Regions from separate parts of the Alteromonas sp. ABV4_515 genome, predicted to be linked through region 2. Evidence: predicted binding sites of a transcription regulator. Region 2 holds the regulator's gene; the other holds the start of a gene.
The links. The regulator LexA, encoded in region 2, represses DNA repair genes until DNA is damaged. The targets are predictions, from matches to a motif close to TACTGTATNNNNATACAGTA.
Positions count from the first base shown of each region.

Region 1 (7,490 bases), on a different contig from region 2:
TTGTTTTGCCAGTGTTCTGGCAGGTAACAGTAATCCGTCCGCATCGTCATCGCTGCCGAGTAACTGCTGAAAAACACGCATTTCTTTCTTTACTAAAGCAGATTTTTTCCGATGTGGAAACATTGGATCGAGATAAACTGCATCAATCTCTTCATTTAACACTTCCATTTGTTCAATGCTGTTACCGTGAATTAACCGGAATCGCTTGGCAAATTCACGGTCTTGCTCTGCCAAGCGCAACAAACCATCGTCGAGCAGTGCGGCGACCACAGGTGAACGCTCCATCATCACCACCCGGCAACCCAACGACGCCAGAACAAACGCATCGCGGCCTAATCCTGGTGTGGCATCCAGGACCGTCGGTGTGTCAGCGCCTTTTACGCCAATCGCTTTGGCAATGGGTTCTTTCTTACCACCGCCATGCTGTTGGCGATACAAACTACTGCCAGAAAGAAAGTCTACAAAAACCCCAAGTTGTTTGGGTTCAGCAAAATCTTTCACCGACAGCTTTCCATCTTCGACGATTACTGCAAGACCTTCTGGCGGTTCGCTTATCACCGGAAAAGACCATTTCTCTGCTACCTGTTGTAGCTTGTTTTTTTCATCTTCGCTTTGCGCTGGGGCAATAAAGACAGAAATGTTATGCATTCCCGTATTGTTCCTTAAATCCAATCCAACGATTAATGATAGCTTGTGCATGACTCGGGTAATCCTGCCATAACCGTTCGGCGATATTCTGTACTTGCGGGACTAATTGCCCGTCACGCACCAAATCAGCAATGCGCATTTCAGCAATCCCGGTTTGCTTAGTGCCCATAAGCTCTCCGGGGCCACGGATTTCCAGGTCTTTTTGGGCAATATAAAATCCATCACTAGACTCGCGCAGTACGCCAAGTCGCTGAGTGGCGGTTTTCGACAAGGGTGCCGAATACATCAATACACACTGACTTTCCACCGCGCCTCGCCCCACCCGTCCACGTAACTGGTGAAGCTGTGCGAGCCCGAGTCGTTCTGGGTTTTCAATGATCATAATACTGGCATTTGGCACGTCTACGCCCACTTCAATAACCGTAGTGGCCACCAGCAAGTCGAGTTCGCCGCGCTTAAATTCGTCCATCACAGACTGCTTTTCGGCCGGCTTTAGACGACCATGCACCAGCCCAACCCGTAAGTCCGGTAGCGCGGTACGAAGCGTTACGGCGGCATCTTCTGCGGCCTGACATTGCAACACTTCCGATTCATCAATTAATGTACATACCCAATAAGCCTGGCGCCCCTGGTTATGACACGCGTCGTATACCCGGGCAATCACATCGCCACGACGGGTATCGGGTAATACCACGGTGGTAACCGGTGAACGCCCGGGAGGCAGCTCATCAATGACTGAGGTATCCAAATCAGCGTAAGCCGTCATCGCCAGTGTTCGCGGAATCGGCGTTGCAGTCATAATTAACTGATGAGGAAAACGGCCCTGCTTCTCGCCTTTTTCACGCAGCGCTAATCGCTGATGCACACCAAACCGATGTTGTTCATCCACAATGACAAGTGCGAGCTGTTGGTATTCCACTTGCTCCTGAAAAATAGCATGGGTGCCCACCAGCATTTGAATATTGCCACTTTCGAGGCGAGTGAGTACTTCCTGACGAGGTTTGCCCTTAAGTTTACCTGCGAGCCAACCGACTTCGATACCTAACGGTTCGAGCCAGCCACGAAAATTACTGGCGTGCTGCTCTGCTAGGAGCTCAGTAGGGGCCATTAGCGCAACCTGGTAACCCGCACCGATGGCTGACAACGCAGCCAAAGCCGCCACCAATGTTTTGCCTGAACCCACATCGCCCTGCACCAAACGCATCATTGGGTAAGGTTGACTCATGTCTTTTTGAATGTCGGCCACTACCCGTTGCTGCGCGCCTGTGGGCGAAAATGGCAAACTATCCAGCAACTTCCCAATTAAGTCATGATTTATGTTGATAGGTATGCCGGGTTGGGCTTGGGCTTGCTGGCGAACCTTCAACACGCTGAGGTGGTGTGCCAACAACTCCTCTAGAATCAATCGCTTTTGTGCCGGGTGCAAACCTTCTTCCATCATCTCCAATGACACATCCGGTGGTGGACGATGCACAAGACGAAGGGCATCGGCCAGCGTCACCTGCCCTTCATACATGCCGTCTGGCAACAAATCCGTTAAGCCGCCCTTTTCCAGCAATGCCAACGATTGTTCGGTAAGATTTCTTAAGGTGAGTTGTTTAACGCCTTCGGTGGTGGGATACACCGGCGTCAGGGTTTCTTCTACGTCATCGTCGTCTTCGCCAATTAACGAGAATTCGGGGTGCATCATTTCCAGCCCCCACTTACCCGTGCGGATTTCACCGAAGCAACGAACTTCATTCCCCGGTGTCATCATGGTGCGCTGAACAGCACCGAAATGGAAAAAACGTAAAGTGATTGTGCCCGTTCCGTCTGAAACTTTCACCACAAACATACGTTTCTTGCCGTACTGGATGTCGGCAGATTTCACTTCACCCTGAATGCTGACATGCGTGAACGGTTTACAGTCTTCGATTTCGTAAACCTGAGTGCGATCTTCGTAGCGGGACGGCAAATGAAACAGCACGTCTTGCACCGTATTGAGACCAATTTTTGACAATTTCTCAGCCACCTTGGCGCCAACCTTTTTCAGATCAGTGACCGGTGTATGAGCGAGTGACTGCATGATGTTTAAAGAAATTAACTGTATATAGGCCCAGTGTAAGGCATTCACAGTCGGTTTGCGAGAGGCTGGCCCTGCAACAGTGTCAAACCTGTATTCAGGGCCAGTAAATTCTACGAGACGAGTTACTCTACCAGCGCTTCAGCGGCTGCCAGAATAAGCTTTGGTGAAGGACGCACCTTGTAGTCGGGGTTTACATAGCTGAACTGCACGACTCCCTGCTTATCGACGATAAATACTGCGGGCGCAGGAAGTACTGGTTTACCTGAACTGTCGTTGGTAAGCGCGATGTTGTAGCTATCGTACTTCTTAGCTGTTTCGGCATCGACGTAATAGCTAATCCCAAATCCATTCAGTGCCGACAGCGAAGCGTCAGACAATAACCGTGCTGCAAACGTTTCCTCGAGCTTTTGCTCGTTCAGTTGCGCTAGCGACTGAGGCGATACCGCCAGAATTTGATAGCCCGCTTTGGTCAAAGGCTTTTCAATGTCTTTCAGACCTGCCAATTGCGCGCTGCAGTAGGGACACCAACCGCCGCGATAAAACACCACCACGGAGGGCTTTTGCATCAATAGTGCTTTTAAACTGAACGGCGAACCGTCGGTATCGGTCACCTTTACATCGGGCACAGACATCCCTTCAAGCAGCGGTCGTACCTCCGACGCGCTTGGCGCGGGCGCCGCAAAAACGTGAAAAACACTACTACAGAGCAGTAGTACAATAAAAGAAACAGAGCGCATGATAATCTCCTGATTAGTTGAAGTTAAAAAGACCCTCTCGGGCCTTTTTTTATTTCAATTTATCAGTAAATAGTCAAAAAGCTTGCGTTTATCGAGGAAGCCAAAAGACAAAGCCGCGTTAAACGCGGCTTAAAAATGCGTGATGCGCAGGCTCAACACAATTTAAATCACTCCGGCAATTCCATAATGCCGTCGATTTCGATTTGAGAACCTTTAGGCAGTTCTTTAACGCCAATGGCTGCGCGAGCAGGATAAGGCTTGTTAAAGTACTTCGCCATGATCTCGTTAACAGTAGCAAAATGAGACAGGTCAGGCAGGAAGATGTTTACCTTAACCATATCGTTAATTGTTCCGCCAGCCGCTTCACAAACCGCTTTTACGTTTTCAAAAACCTGTGTGGCCTGCTCAGCGAAATCATCAGAAATGATTTCCATGGTTTCAGGTACTAGAGGGATCTGACCAGAAAGGTACACAGTGGTACCCGCTTTAACTGCCTGACTGTAAGTACCGATTGCCTGAGGCGCATTGTCGGTATGAATAATTGATTTAGCCATGATGAATCCTGTTCAAAAAATTAGTGTCGGGACTGACTGTGACGCGAGACCTTTTGTACTTCTGACATCGTTCTGATCTTCTTCATCACACGCGCAAGATGTACGCGGTTGTATGTCGTCAATTCAATATCAATAAAGTAGATATTACTTTCTTTTTCTTCTGTCTGGAGCCCGATAATATTGGAGTCGCAACCCGATATCATATTCGTCAGATTAGCCAGTGTACCTTGGTGGTTGTACAGTTCAATACGCAAAGAAGCTTTAAATTCACCTTGCGGCGTATCGTCCCACTGCATAGGCAGTACACGCTGCGGTTCTTCTTTTGCCAGCTTGCGGATGTTCTTACACCCTGTTTGGTGAATGGTCATACCGCGACCCGGGCTGAGTACGGCCACAATCTCATCATCAGGAATAGGATGACAGCAACGGGCATAATGCACTAACAAGCCTTCGGTACCACGAATAGCGACATTCCCTTTTTTGTCCGGAATTTCTGCCGATTCACCAAGTAGGCGGCGAGCAACGATGGCACTCAGCTCATTGCCCAATCCAATATCGGTAAGCAGGTCGTCGAAGGTTTGATGCTTTGTTTCCGCCACCACACGTTCAATGTCTTCCTGGGCGATGTCATCTAATTTCACCATCCCCAATGCATGACGCAACAAACGGTTACCCATGTTCACCGCTTCCTGAGAATGTTGCCTACGCAGATATTGACGAATTCTGGTACGTGCGCGTGCGCTCACTACAAAGTTTAGCCAATTAGCATTCGGCTTCGCCTTTGGCGAGGTGATGATTTCGACAGTCTGACCATTTTCCAGCGGCTTGCTCAAGCTGTAGTTTCTGCGTTCTACCCGCACACCCACACAGGTGTTACCGATATCAGAGTGCACCGCATAAGCGAAGTCTACAGCCGTCGCGCCCATAGGTAACTCAATGATGCGACCATCCGGTGCAAATACGTAGATTTCTTCGGGGAAAAGATCCGTTTTAACGGATTCGATGAACTCGAAGCTCGAGCTTGCGCTCTGTTGCAGTTCCAGCAGCGATTGCATCCACTTACGCGCGCGTAATTGGGCGGTGGTGTCGCTATCGCCGGGCTCTTTATAAAGCCAGTGCGCAGCCACCCCTTTATCTGCCATTTGGTCCATTGCCTGAGTACGAATCTGCACTTCCACAGGAATACCATGAGGGCCCACCAACGAGGTATGCAATGACTGATAACCATTAGTGCGCGGAATGGCAATGTAATCTTTAAAGCGAGTTTCAATGGGCTTGTACAAACTGTGCATCGCGCCAAGTGAGCGATAACAATTGTCCACGCTTTCAACCACAATCCGGAACGCATAGATATCCATCACTTCATTGAACATCAGCTCTTTATTTTTCATTTTGCGGTAGATGGAATAAAGATGCTTTTCGCGGCCGACAACCTTACCGTCAATCTTGTGTTCACTGAGACGGGTTGTCAGTTCCTGACGAATATTATCGATGATTTCCTTTCGATTACCACGGGCCTGCTTTACTGCGGATTTCAATGCACGATGACGCATGGGATACATGGCCTGAAAGCCCAAATCCTCAAGCTCGTTCTTCACATCGTGAATACCCAAACGGTGGGCAATGGGCGCGTAGATTTCCAGGGTTTCCCGGGCAATACGACGGCGTTTATCTGGGCGTAACGAGCCCAGCGTACGCATATTGTGAGTGCGGTCAGCCAGTTTGATGAGAATAACCCGGATGTCCTGCACCATGGCCATCATCATTTTACGGAAGTTCTCTGCCTGGGCTTCCTGCTTGCTGCTGAAGGCGATTTTATCAAGCTTACTTACGCCTTCCACCAGCTCGGCGACAGTATCGCCAAATGCTTCAGCGAGGTCTTCCTGACTGTAATGCGTATCTTCGATAACATCGTGCAGCAACGCTGCCATTAATGTTTCGTGATCCAGGTGCATGTCGGCAAGAATGCCAGCCACTGCAACCGGATGGGTGATGTAGGGATCACCACTAGATCGCATCTGCCCGTCATGGGCTTCATGAGCTAAAACAAAGCTATCCTGCACCAGCTGAACGCGATCAGCAGGCAGATACTCAGAAATTTTTTGTTTTAAACCCTCGAATAAATACACGTGTAGATCACTTTCCTGCAAATAAAGCTAATAGAAACAGAATAATGGAGTATGGTGGGGAATGCCACTAACAAAAACGCCAGCGAACTTTTATTTTAGTTCACTGGCGTTAGTAGTCTGTAATGCAGTCGGTATTGCCGATTACTGTTCAGACAGGATATTCGCTACAGAAGCGAAATCCGCACTTTCCTGTCTTTCCTGATCGCGCAGATCATCTTGATCTAGCGTATCAACATTTACCAAACCTTCTTCGATTTCACGCAATGCGGTAACCGTAGGTTTATCGTTCTGCACATCTACCAGTGCATCTTTACCTTCGGTAGCCAACTGGCGCGCACGACGTGCTGCAACCAGTACGAGGTCAAAGCGGTTACCAACTTTATCTACGGCGTCTTCTACTGTTACGCGGGCCATGTAATTCTCCGAAAATGAAATTAGGCGTAAAACTTAAAAAATGGCCGCGTAGTATACAACACACAACCACGATGTAATAGTACTTTTGAGATCTGTTGGAGCCGCGCGCTTCACTGGCTAAGGGAAGCCAAGCATTTCAAACACGCCGTGAACCCGTCCCTGGGGGCTCCCCTGCAGCATCCCTGCTGCAGAGGGTTTGAAATGCTTAGCTTCCCACGCTGATCGTTCCGCGCGCCTAGTCAGATCCCTATAATCCTGAGCTAGCTTTTCTCACCAATGAGATCAGCAATCAGATCCACATGACGGATCAGCTGCTTTACGGTACGCATGCGCTGCGAGCACACAATGGCTTCCAATTCAGACAGCGCGGTGGAGAAATCGTCGTTCACCAGTACATAGTCAAATTCATTATAGTGCGACATTTCAGACACTGCTTCTTCCATACGGCCATCAATCACGCTTTCTGAATCCTGACCCCGATTATTCAATCGCTGGCGCAGTACTTCGGTGGACGGAGGCAGAATAAAGATGCCGCAGGTATCTGGCATCAGCGCTTTTACCTGACGGGCACCCTGCCAGTCGATATCCAGAAAGACGTCAATGCCGCGATGCAAGGTTTGCTCAATGGTAACCCGAGAGGTGCCGTAGTAATTACCGAACACTTCGGCGTACTCGAAAAATACACCTTGCTCGATGAGTTGTTCGAACTGTTCATGAGACACAAAGTGGTAATGCACGCCATCAACCTCACCCGGACGCGGTGCCCGTGTGGTGTGAGAAACCGAAACCTGCATGGGAAAACGTTGATTTCCGTCATGCTTTTCAAGCAATGCTTTTATTAAACTGGATTTTCCTGCGCCAGAGGGAGCAGCCAGAATAAATAAATTACCGAGTAAAGAAGCCATAGTCTGTGCTTTTTTTCATCATGATGTGGTGATTTCAG
Region 1 covers NZ_JBSWWZ010000004.1:183,889-191,378, forward strand. The annotation lists gene ACXAGX_RS11015 (class I SAM-dependent methyltransferase) at 1-648, opposite strand, end outside; gene recG (ATP-dependent DNA helicase RecG) at 641-2,713, opposite strand; gene ACXAGX_RS11025 (peroxiredoxin-like family protein) at 2,836-3,450, opposite strand; gene ACXAGX_RS11030 (RidA family protein) at 3,618-4,004, opposite strand; gene spoT (bifunctional GTP diphosphokinase/guanosine-3',5'-bis pyrophosphate 3'-pyrophosphohydrolase) at 4,025-6,133, opposite strand; gene rpoZ (DNA-directed RNA polymerase subunit omega) at 6,275-6,547, opposite strand; gene gmk (guanylate kinase) at 6,808-7,452, opposite strand.
Region 1: a site for LexA is predicted at 2,730-2,749, ahead of recG (ATP-dependent DNA helicase RecG). Genes of this name have one in related genera too.

Region 2 (7,490 bases):
ATGGTTACCGCGCCCGCCAACACTGGCATTACGGCGATCAGGAGAAACGCCGTGATCAACCAGGTCCATACAAATAAAGGCATTTTCATCCAGGTCATGCCTGGCGCACGCATGTTGAAGATAGTCACGATAACGTTGATGGCGCCCATGATGGAGGAGATCCCCATAATGTGTACCGAGAACACAAATAATGCGGTGCTGTCGCTACTGTAAGTGGTAGACAGTGGCGCATAAAACGTCCATCCGAACGCCGGACCACCACCTTCCATAAATAACGAGCCGAGCAGCATGGAAAACGCGAAAGGTAGAATCCAGAAACTCCAGTTGTTCATGCGCGGCAGCGCCATGTCTGGTGCACCAATCATCATTGGGATCAGCCAGTTGGCCAAGCCAGTGAATGCCGGCATTACCGCACCAAATACCATAATGAGGCCGTGAACGGTGGTCATCTGATTAAAGAAGTTAGGGTCGACTATTTGTAGGCCTGGCTGAAATAGCTCTGCCCGGATCACCATGGCCATGGCACCGCCCACTAAAAACATAATGAAAGCGAACCAAAGATACAGGGTGCCGATATCTTTGTGGTTAGTGGTCAGTACCCATCGCATCAGGCCTGCTGGAGCGCCATGATGTTCATGATGATCGTGTTCGTGAGTAAGGTTGTCGTGTGCCGCAGTATGCTCCGGCATCAAGGTTTCGGTTGCTTTAGTCATAGCAGGCTCCTAGTTACCGTTTGCCACAGCATTCACGTCTTTCGGTTGGATCACATCGCCAGTATTGTTGCCCCAGGCATTACGCTCATAGGTAACCACAGCCGCCACTTCCTTCAGCGATAGCATTTTGCCAAAGGCTTGCATGGCTGTGCCGCTCTTACCATTGAGCACAATATCGATGTGAGCCTGCTTATCATTCAGTACCATTGGACTGCCTTTCAGCGCAGGGAATACACCCGGTAACCCCTGACCAGTAGGCATATGACAGGCAGCGCAGGTAGAGTTGTATACTTTCTCACCCACCGCCATCAGCTCTTCCTTGCTCATGCTCATTGCAAGCAAACGGGCCTCTTCTTCTTTGGCCTGCTTAACAATGGCCTCCTGTTCCGTCATCCAGGTTTTGTATTCATCCGGGGTTTTAGCAATAACAACAACCGGCATAAAGCCGTGATCTTTACCGCACAACTCGGCGCACTGACCGCGATAAATGCCGGGTTCATTCACCTTTGTCCAAGCCTCGTTGATGAAGCCCGGATTAGCATCTTTCTTCACTGCAAAGTCCGGCACCCACCAGGAATGGATCACGTCGTCGGAAGTAATGAGAAAGCGGACTTTCTGATTGGTGGGGATAACCAGCGGACGGTCAACTTCCAGTAAGTAGTTCTCGCCTTTGTCGAACTTGTTCTCAATTTGCTCGCGCTGTGTAGCCATTACTGAATAGAAAGAAACGTCTGAGTCCATGTATTGGTAGTGCCATTTCCACTGCGAACCGGTGACTAATACCGTCATATCTGGCTTACTGGTATCTTCCATGGCAATCAGGGTTTGGGCTGCCGGTACTGCCATAAATATCAGGATCAAAAACGGGATCACCGTCCACGCGATTTCGACTTTCACGTTTTCATGGAAGTGCGCTGGCTTGGCGCCTTTAGATTTTCGGTGTTTGAGAATGGAGTAGAACATCGCTCCAAACACCACGACGGCGATGGCGACACATATCGAAAACATCAGCATATGCAGGTCGTAAACCTGACCGCTGATATCCGTCACTCCCTGACGCAGATTCAGTTCGCCTGCGCGTTCTGACGTAGAATGAGTTTGAGCTAGTGCGCTGGTCGCGGTGACGACGCTCATTGCCCCCCAAACCATCAATGCGTTACTTACGAGTTTTTTCACTCAACACCTCCGTGATGGAGAATCTTGTGTAATACCCTGCTCACAGGATTCTGTCGTATAGTCGCCCGACTTGTTAATTATTATCTTATTTTGTTATTTTTCTGTTAACTACGGTATAAGAATTAAACAGTTTTTGCTCAATGTCTAGACTTTAGGTGAAAAATAAATGGCGGGTTTCATGGGAATGGTGAAATGGGGAGACGGTCATTATGGCAAGGTTTGCGTTCATTCTGATTATTAGAATGTTTTGTTCAGATCTTAAATACATCTAATTTCTCAGGAAGCCGTATCATTAATCATCTGACAACATTCATTGTTTTGACACCCCAAGTTTAAAAAGGAAATTGGTAATGACTAAATTGATCCCAGCGGTACTGCTTTCAGGTTTGTTCAGCGTAAGTGCATTGGCGGCACCTGTGTCTTATAAAATCGACCCGACTCACACCAATGTCATTGCGTCGTGGAGCCACTTCGGTTTTTCTAACCCTACAGCAGCAATTAACGGTGCTGAAGGGACTATTGTTTATGACAAAGAGAGCCCAGAAGACAGTAAGGTAGACGTTTCTGTATCTATTGCGTCTATGGATACCTTTGTGGCGAAACTGACCGAAGAATTCATGGAAGAAAGCTGGTTCAACGAAGCTAAATTCCCTAAAGCTACGTTCAAGAGCACTGACGTTGAAGTAACAGGTGACAAAACGATGGAAGTCACCGGCGATCTGACCATCAAAGGTGTAACGAAAGAAGTGACACTGGACGTAACACTGAATGGCGCAGGCGTGCATCCAATGACACAGAAACAAGCGGTAGGCTTCGATGCAAAAACAACGATTAAACGCTCTGATTTCGGTATCGACACGTATGTACCGAATGTAAGTGACGAAGTTACCCTGCGCATCACCGCTGAAGCACAAGCGGCTAAGTAATAGTGTAAATATCGATTACTGCATCACCGTCCAGATGCATAGCCCGCGAAAGCGGGCTTTTTATTTGCCAGATGAAAAACATCCTGTAGGGTAAAGGTTTAACCTTCAGACAGGATTGTCCTTTTGCTGCACAAATCACTTCTTTTTTCAGCGCTTTCCCTTGTGCTCTGTTTTAACGCGTTCTCCAAGCCACTCCCGAAAAACGCCATCTCCGCTATGTTCAATGAAGCGGTTAATCATGACACTGTGCCAGGCATCACTATGGCATTGGGTAATGAAAAAGGCATTATGATGGCCGAGGGTTTTGGCTATGCCGATGTAGAAAATCGCGTCGCCATGACACCGCACCACAAGGTTCGCATCGGCAGTGTATCCAAGCTCATCGCAACGGCAGCAATGATGCGGCTGTATGACGAAGGTAAAATTGATTTAGATGCACCGGTAACCGACTATGTCGCTGATTGGCCGAAAGACAAGCCAGTCATTACCTTACGTCAGTTAGCCTCTCATACAGCCGGTATTCGCCATTACAAAGAAGGCGCGAATGAGTTTTTGCTCAATGAAACCTACCCAGATATTAACAGCGCCCTCGCCATGTTTAAGGATGATCCGCTGGAATTCTCACCAAGTACCGATTTCAGCTATTCCACATTCGCCTGGACGTTAGTCAGTGCTGCAATGGAAGGCGCTGATGGCAATCGGGATTTTCGTCAGATTATCGAACAGGAAGTGTTTGCGCCTTTATCGCTAAAAGAAACTGTATTTGATGATCAGTTCACAATTATCGAAAACCGCGCCCGGCCCTATACAACCGAAGAAGGCACTTTGATTAACGCTCCCCAAACCGACCACAGCTACAAGTGGGCAGGTGGCGGTTTTATTGCCTCGCCATCTGACATTGTGCGCTTTGCAGTGGCTCACGTAGCCAGTGATTATTTGGCTGCAGAAACAACGAAATCCATGTTTACCCGGGCAACGTTAAATAACGGGGACGAAGTGGGCTACGGCATTGGCTGGAAAGTTGGCTTTGGCGATTATCGAGAACGGGAAGCGTATAAAGATAACGTGGAAGCACTTAAGTTAATGGACGACATTCCCACCGCGGTGATGCATTCAGGCGGCAGCATGGGTGGTATTACCATGACGATTCTGTGTCGTGAACACAACACAGCAGTGACTGTAGTGAAGAATGTGAGTGGCGAAAAAAATGCTGACGTTTTTATGCTGGCACTAAAAACACTGCATTATGCACACGCCAGTTATTAAGCTAAGGCAAATCCTTTACTAGCGCTGAGTTAAGGGCACCATATTGATAAAAGAAAAAGGCGATGATCACCTCAGTGCATCGCCTTTCTTATTCTTTAGCATCTATTTTGGTGCCCGGCGCTTACATCCAGTCGGCGTTTCTGATCACACCAACGGCTAAACCTTCAATATTGAAAGGCTCCGACGCCAAATCTACCTTAATCGTGTTGAATTCGTCGTTTTCAGCATGCAGCCATACTTCTCGGCCACGTTTTTCAAGACGTTTCACGGTTACGTCTTCATCAACACGTGCAACCACAACCTGCCCATTGTGAACATCTGTAGTACGGTGCACTGCGAGAAGATCGCCATCTAAAATACCGATATCTTTCATACTCATGCCGTTTACGCGCAGCAGAAAATCTGCACGGGGGTGGAACAAGTCAGGATCGACCTTGTAGTGCATTTCCACATGTTCCTGGGCCAGAATTGGCTCACCGGCAGCAACCCGCCCAATTAACGGTAAACCGGCATCTTCCTCGTTTTCAGCTTCCAGAGGAATATTCAGTTTAATACCCCGGGAGGTACCCGCCAGGATTTCGATTACCCCTTTTCGTGCCAGTGCTTTTAAGTGCTCTTCCGCCGCATTGGCCGACTTAAAACCCAGTTGCCTGGCGATTTCGGCACGCGTTGGCGGCATACCGGTTTCCAGCATGGTGGTTTTAATGAGTTCGAGAACTTCCGTTTGTCTTGGGGTAAGTGGACGCATAAACAGCCCTGTTTTTCTATACAGTTCCTGTGAGTATATACAGTTATGCAAGATTGACAAGTGATCAACGTTGATTGATTGCGGTTTTTTCCTCAGCTGTATTTACCATTTCCTGGTGACATTGATGGGTTATCGGATAAAACCAGAGCACGGCAACGCCAAGGACACAGCCGATAGCGGCAATAATGGCAATGCTATCGACAAAGAATTCTGCATTTCCTGCAGTTTGCAACGCAGACCATTCCAGTACCCCCGCTATCACCGCGAATGACAGTCCATCACTCACCCGCATCACCAGGTGGAAAGCGCCAAAGGTTAGCGTAGGGTTCACTACCCCCGTTTCTCGCAAACCATATTCGATAGTGTCGGGTAGCGCGGACCATATCAACACCATGAGTCCTCCGGCAAAAATGCCACACGAGAAGAACGCCAAACACAGGAAAGGTAGCGACCGGGGCGTAAACACCATGAATATAAGTAACACCGCAATCAGACCCACTAAGCCAAGAATCATGGCGTGATGCTTTTCTATCAGGTACGACAGCTTTACGAAGCCGGGCAATGCCACCAATTTACCAATGGCCAAGCTTACAATGAGCCAGTTCGTGAGTTTTTCGTCTGCCAGTAACATACTGGCGAAGTAGACGCCGGATTTGTAAAACACTGGAATAAAGATACAAGGTAAAAGCGCATACAATGCCAGCACCATAAAGGCGCGATTTTTAAACAACGCCGTGAAGGTGGCTCTCAGTGGCGGCCGCTGTACTTGAAGAGGCTGAATTTGTAATGACCACACGGGCATGATGCATAAATAAATATTGCTCAGCATAAACAGACAGCAGAGGCCCAACATCCATAATCGAAGGCTATCTCCCGGGGTTTCCAACAACGCAATAACTTTACCCGCGAAGGCTGCGAAAACCAGAATGGCTGATGCGTTGAAGAAGATGCGGGCAGATGACAACTTTGTGCGTTCACGGCTATCGCTTGTTAGCGTACCAAGCATGGCATTGTGTGGAATATCCAACAACGCATAGCCAATTCTGAACACGATTGCAGCCACGAGATAGAATAAAAACAGCGACTCTTTCGCCAATTCCACGGGATAAAACAGCAGAGCAAAAGACAACACGGTAATAGGGGCACTTAGGGCAATTACTTTCTGATAACGCAGCCGATAGGTATCGAGCATGACTGACAGCGTGATATCCAGAATACCGGACACAATCAGTGAAACCATTAAAATGAGACCTGCTGCCGAAGCCCCTAAGCCCTGAATATCTGCCAGGTAGTAAAGAAGCAGAAGGTCTGTAAAATTCCACAACGTACTTTTGGTAAAAGCACCCGACGCGTAGGCGTTGCGCTGAAACCGAGTCAACGTTTTCACTGGCGGTGCTCTGTCAGCTTAGCTGACAATTGCAACACTGCCGGTTTGTTCACAACAGTGGGCCACATGAGCTACGTTGCACGTACCGACATCTCAAATCAGTGGTTTCTTCATAAGGACGATGAAGTACAAGCTGTTGAATCAATTTTCCGGCCGCAGCCTTACCCAGGTTCTCCACCGGTTGATGCACCGTACTTAGCGGTGGCCAAAGGTTTTTACTAGAGGGGTCGTCATCGAATCCCACTACCGATAACTCGTACGGAATACGCAATTTAAGCTGGCTAGCTACTTTGTAAACCAGTGTTGCAATGTAATCGTTGAAGGTGAAAAATGCCGTGGGCCGATCGTCCCGGCTCAGCATGGTGCGGATAATTCTTTCGTAGGTCTCGTCGGTTTTAGGGTTACTATTTACCACCAGCTCAGGATCGACACTGATCCCAAAATTATCATGGGCTTCCTGAAACCCTTGGTAGCGCAGTAAGCCGCCATGGACCGTGTTGTAATTAATAATGCCAATACGACGGTGACCCATGGTCAACAAATGGGTAACCGCCTCTCGTACACCGCCGACAATGTCGCAGGATACGCAGCTGACTTCGTCCATATCCATCGGCAAAATTTTTACTACGGGTTTGTTCTCGGCGTTAATCACCTCAAGCACACCTTTATCATCACACAAAGGGGGCGTGAGAATATAGCCATCGGGATTAGAGCGTTCCGAGAGTTTTCTGACCTGTTCAACAAGCGAAGCTCTGTCTTTAACTGGCCTCACAAGTAGGTCATAGCCCGCTTCATCACAAACTTCAATGGCCCCCGACGTCAGCCTTGCGGAATAAGAGTTGGAAGCATAGTCCATATATAGCAGGCAAATAAGATACGACTGCCCGGTCCGCAGTCGCCGGGCATTTAAATCTACGCGATAGCCGGTTTTCGCCACGGCATCGAGGACTTTCTGCTTATTTTTATCTCTAACGGTGGGGTCGTTGTTCAGAACCCGCGACACGGTTTTGATAGACACGCCAGCTTCTTCGGCAACGTCATGCACTGTGATGTTCTTTTCCGCTTTCATATCTACTTACGTTTTCTGCAACTATTTCTATTGTGCCACAGGCTTTCCGAAAACCCAGTTGAAAATATTGCGTTATAGACAACAAAAAGACAACGTTAGCATATAATATTTGAAAATATGCTTATAACCCAAACTTAGAAACAAAAATTAAGATCATATTTTTCAACACTTTAAATAAAGTATGAGCGATATCAAAACAAAAAGA
Region 2 covers NZ_JBSWWZ010000001.1:887,522-895,011, forward strand. The annotation lists gene ctaD (cytochrome c oxidase subunit I) at 1-713, opposite strand, end outside; gene coxB (cytochrome c oxidase subunit II) at 723-1,847, opposite strand; gene ACXAGX_RS03810 (YceI family protein) at 2,240-2,815, shown strand; gene ACXAGX_RS03815 (serine hydrolase domain-containing protein) at 2,939-4,081, shown strand; gene lexA (transcriptional repressor LexA) at 4,203-4,829, opposite strand; gene ACXAGX_RS03825 (MFS transporter) at 4,894-6,216, opposite strand; gene ACXAGX_RS03830 (LacI family DNA-binding transcriptional regulator) at 6,266-7,285, opposite strand.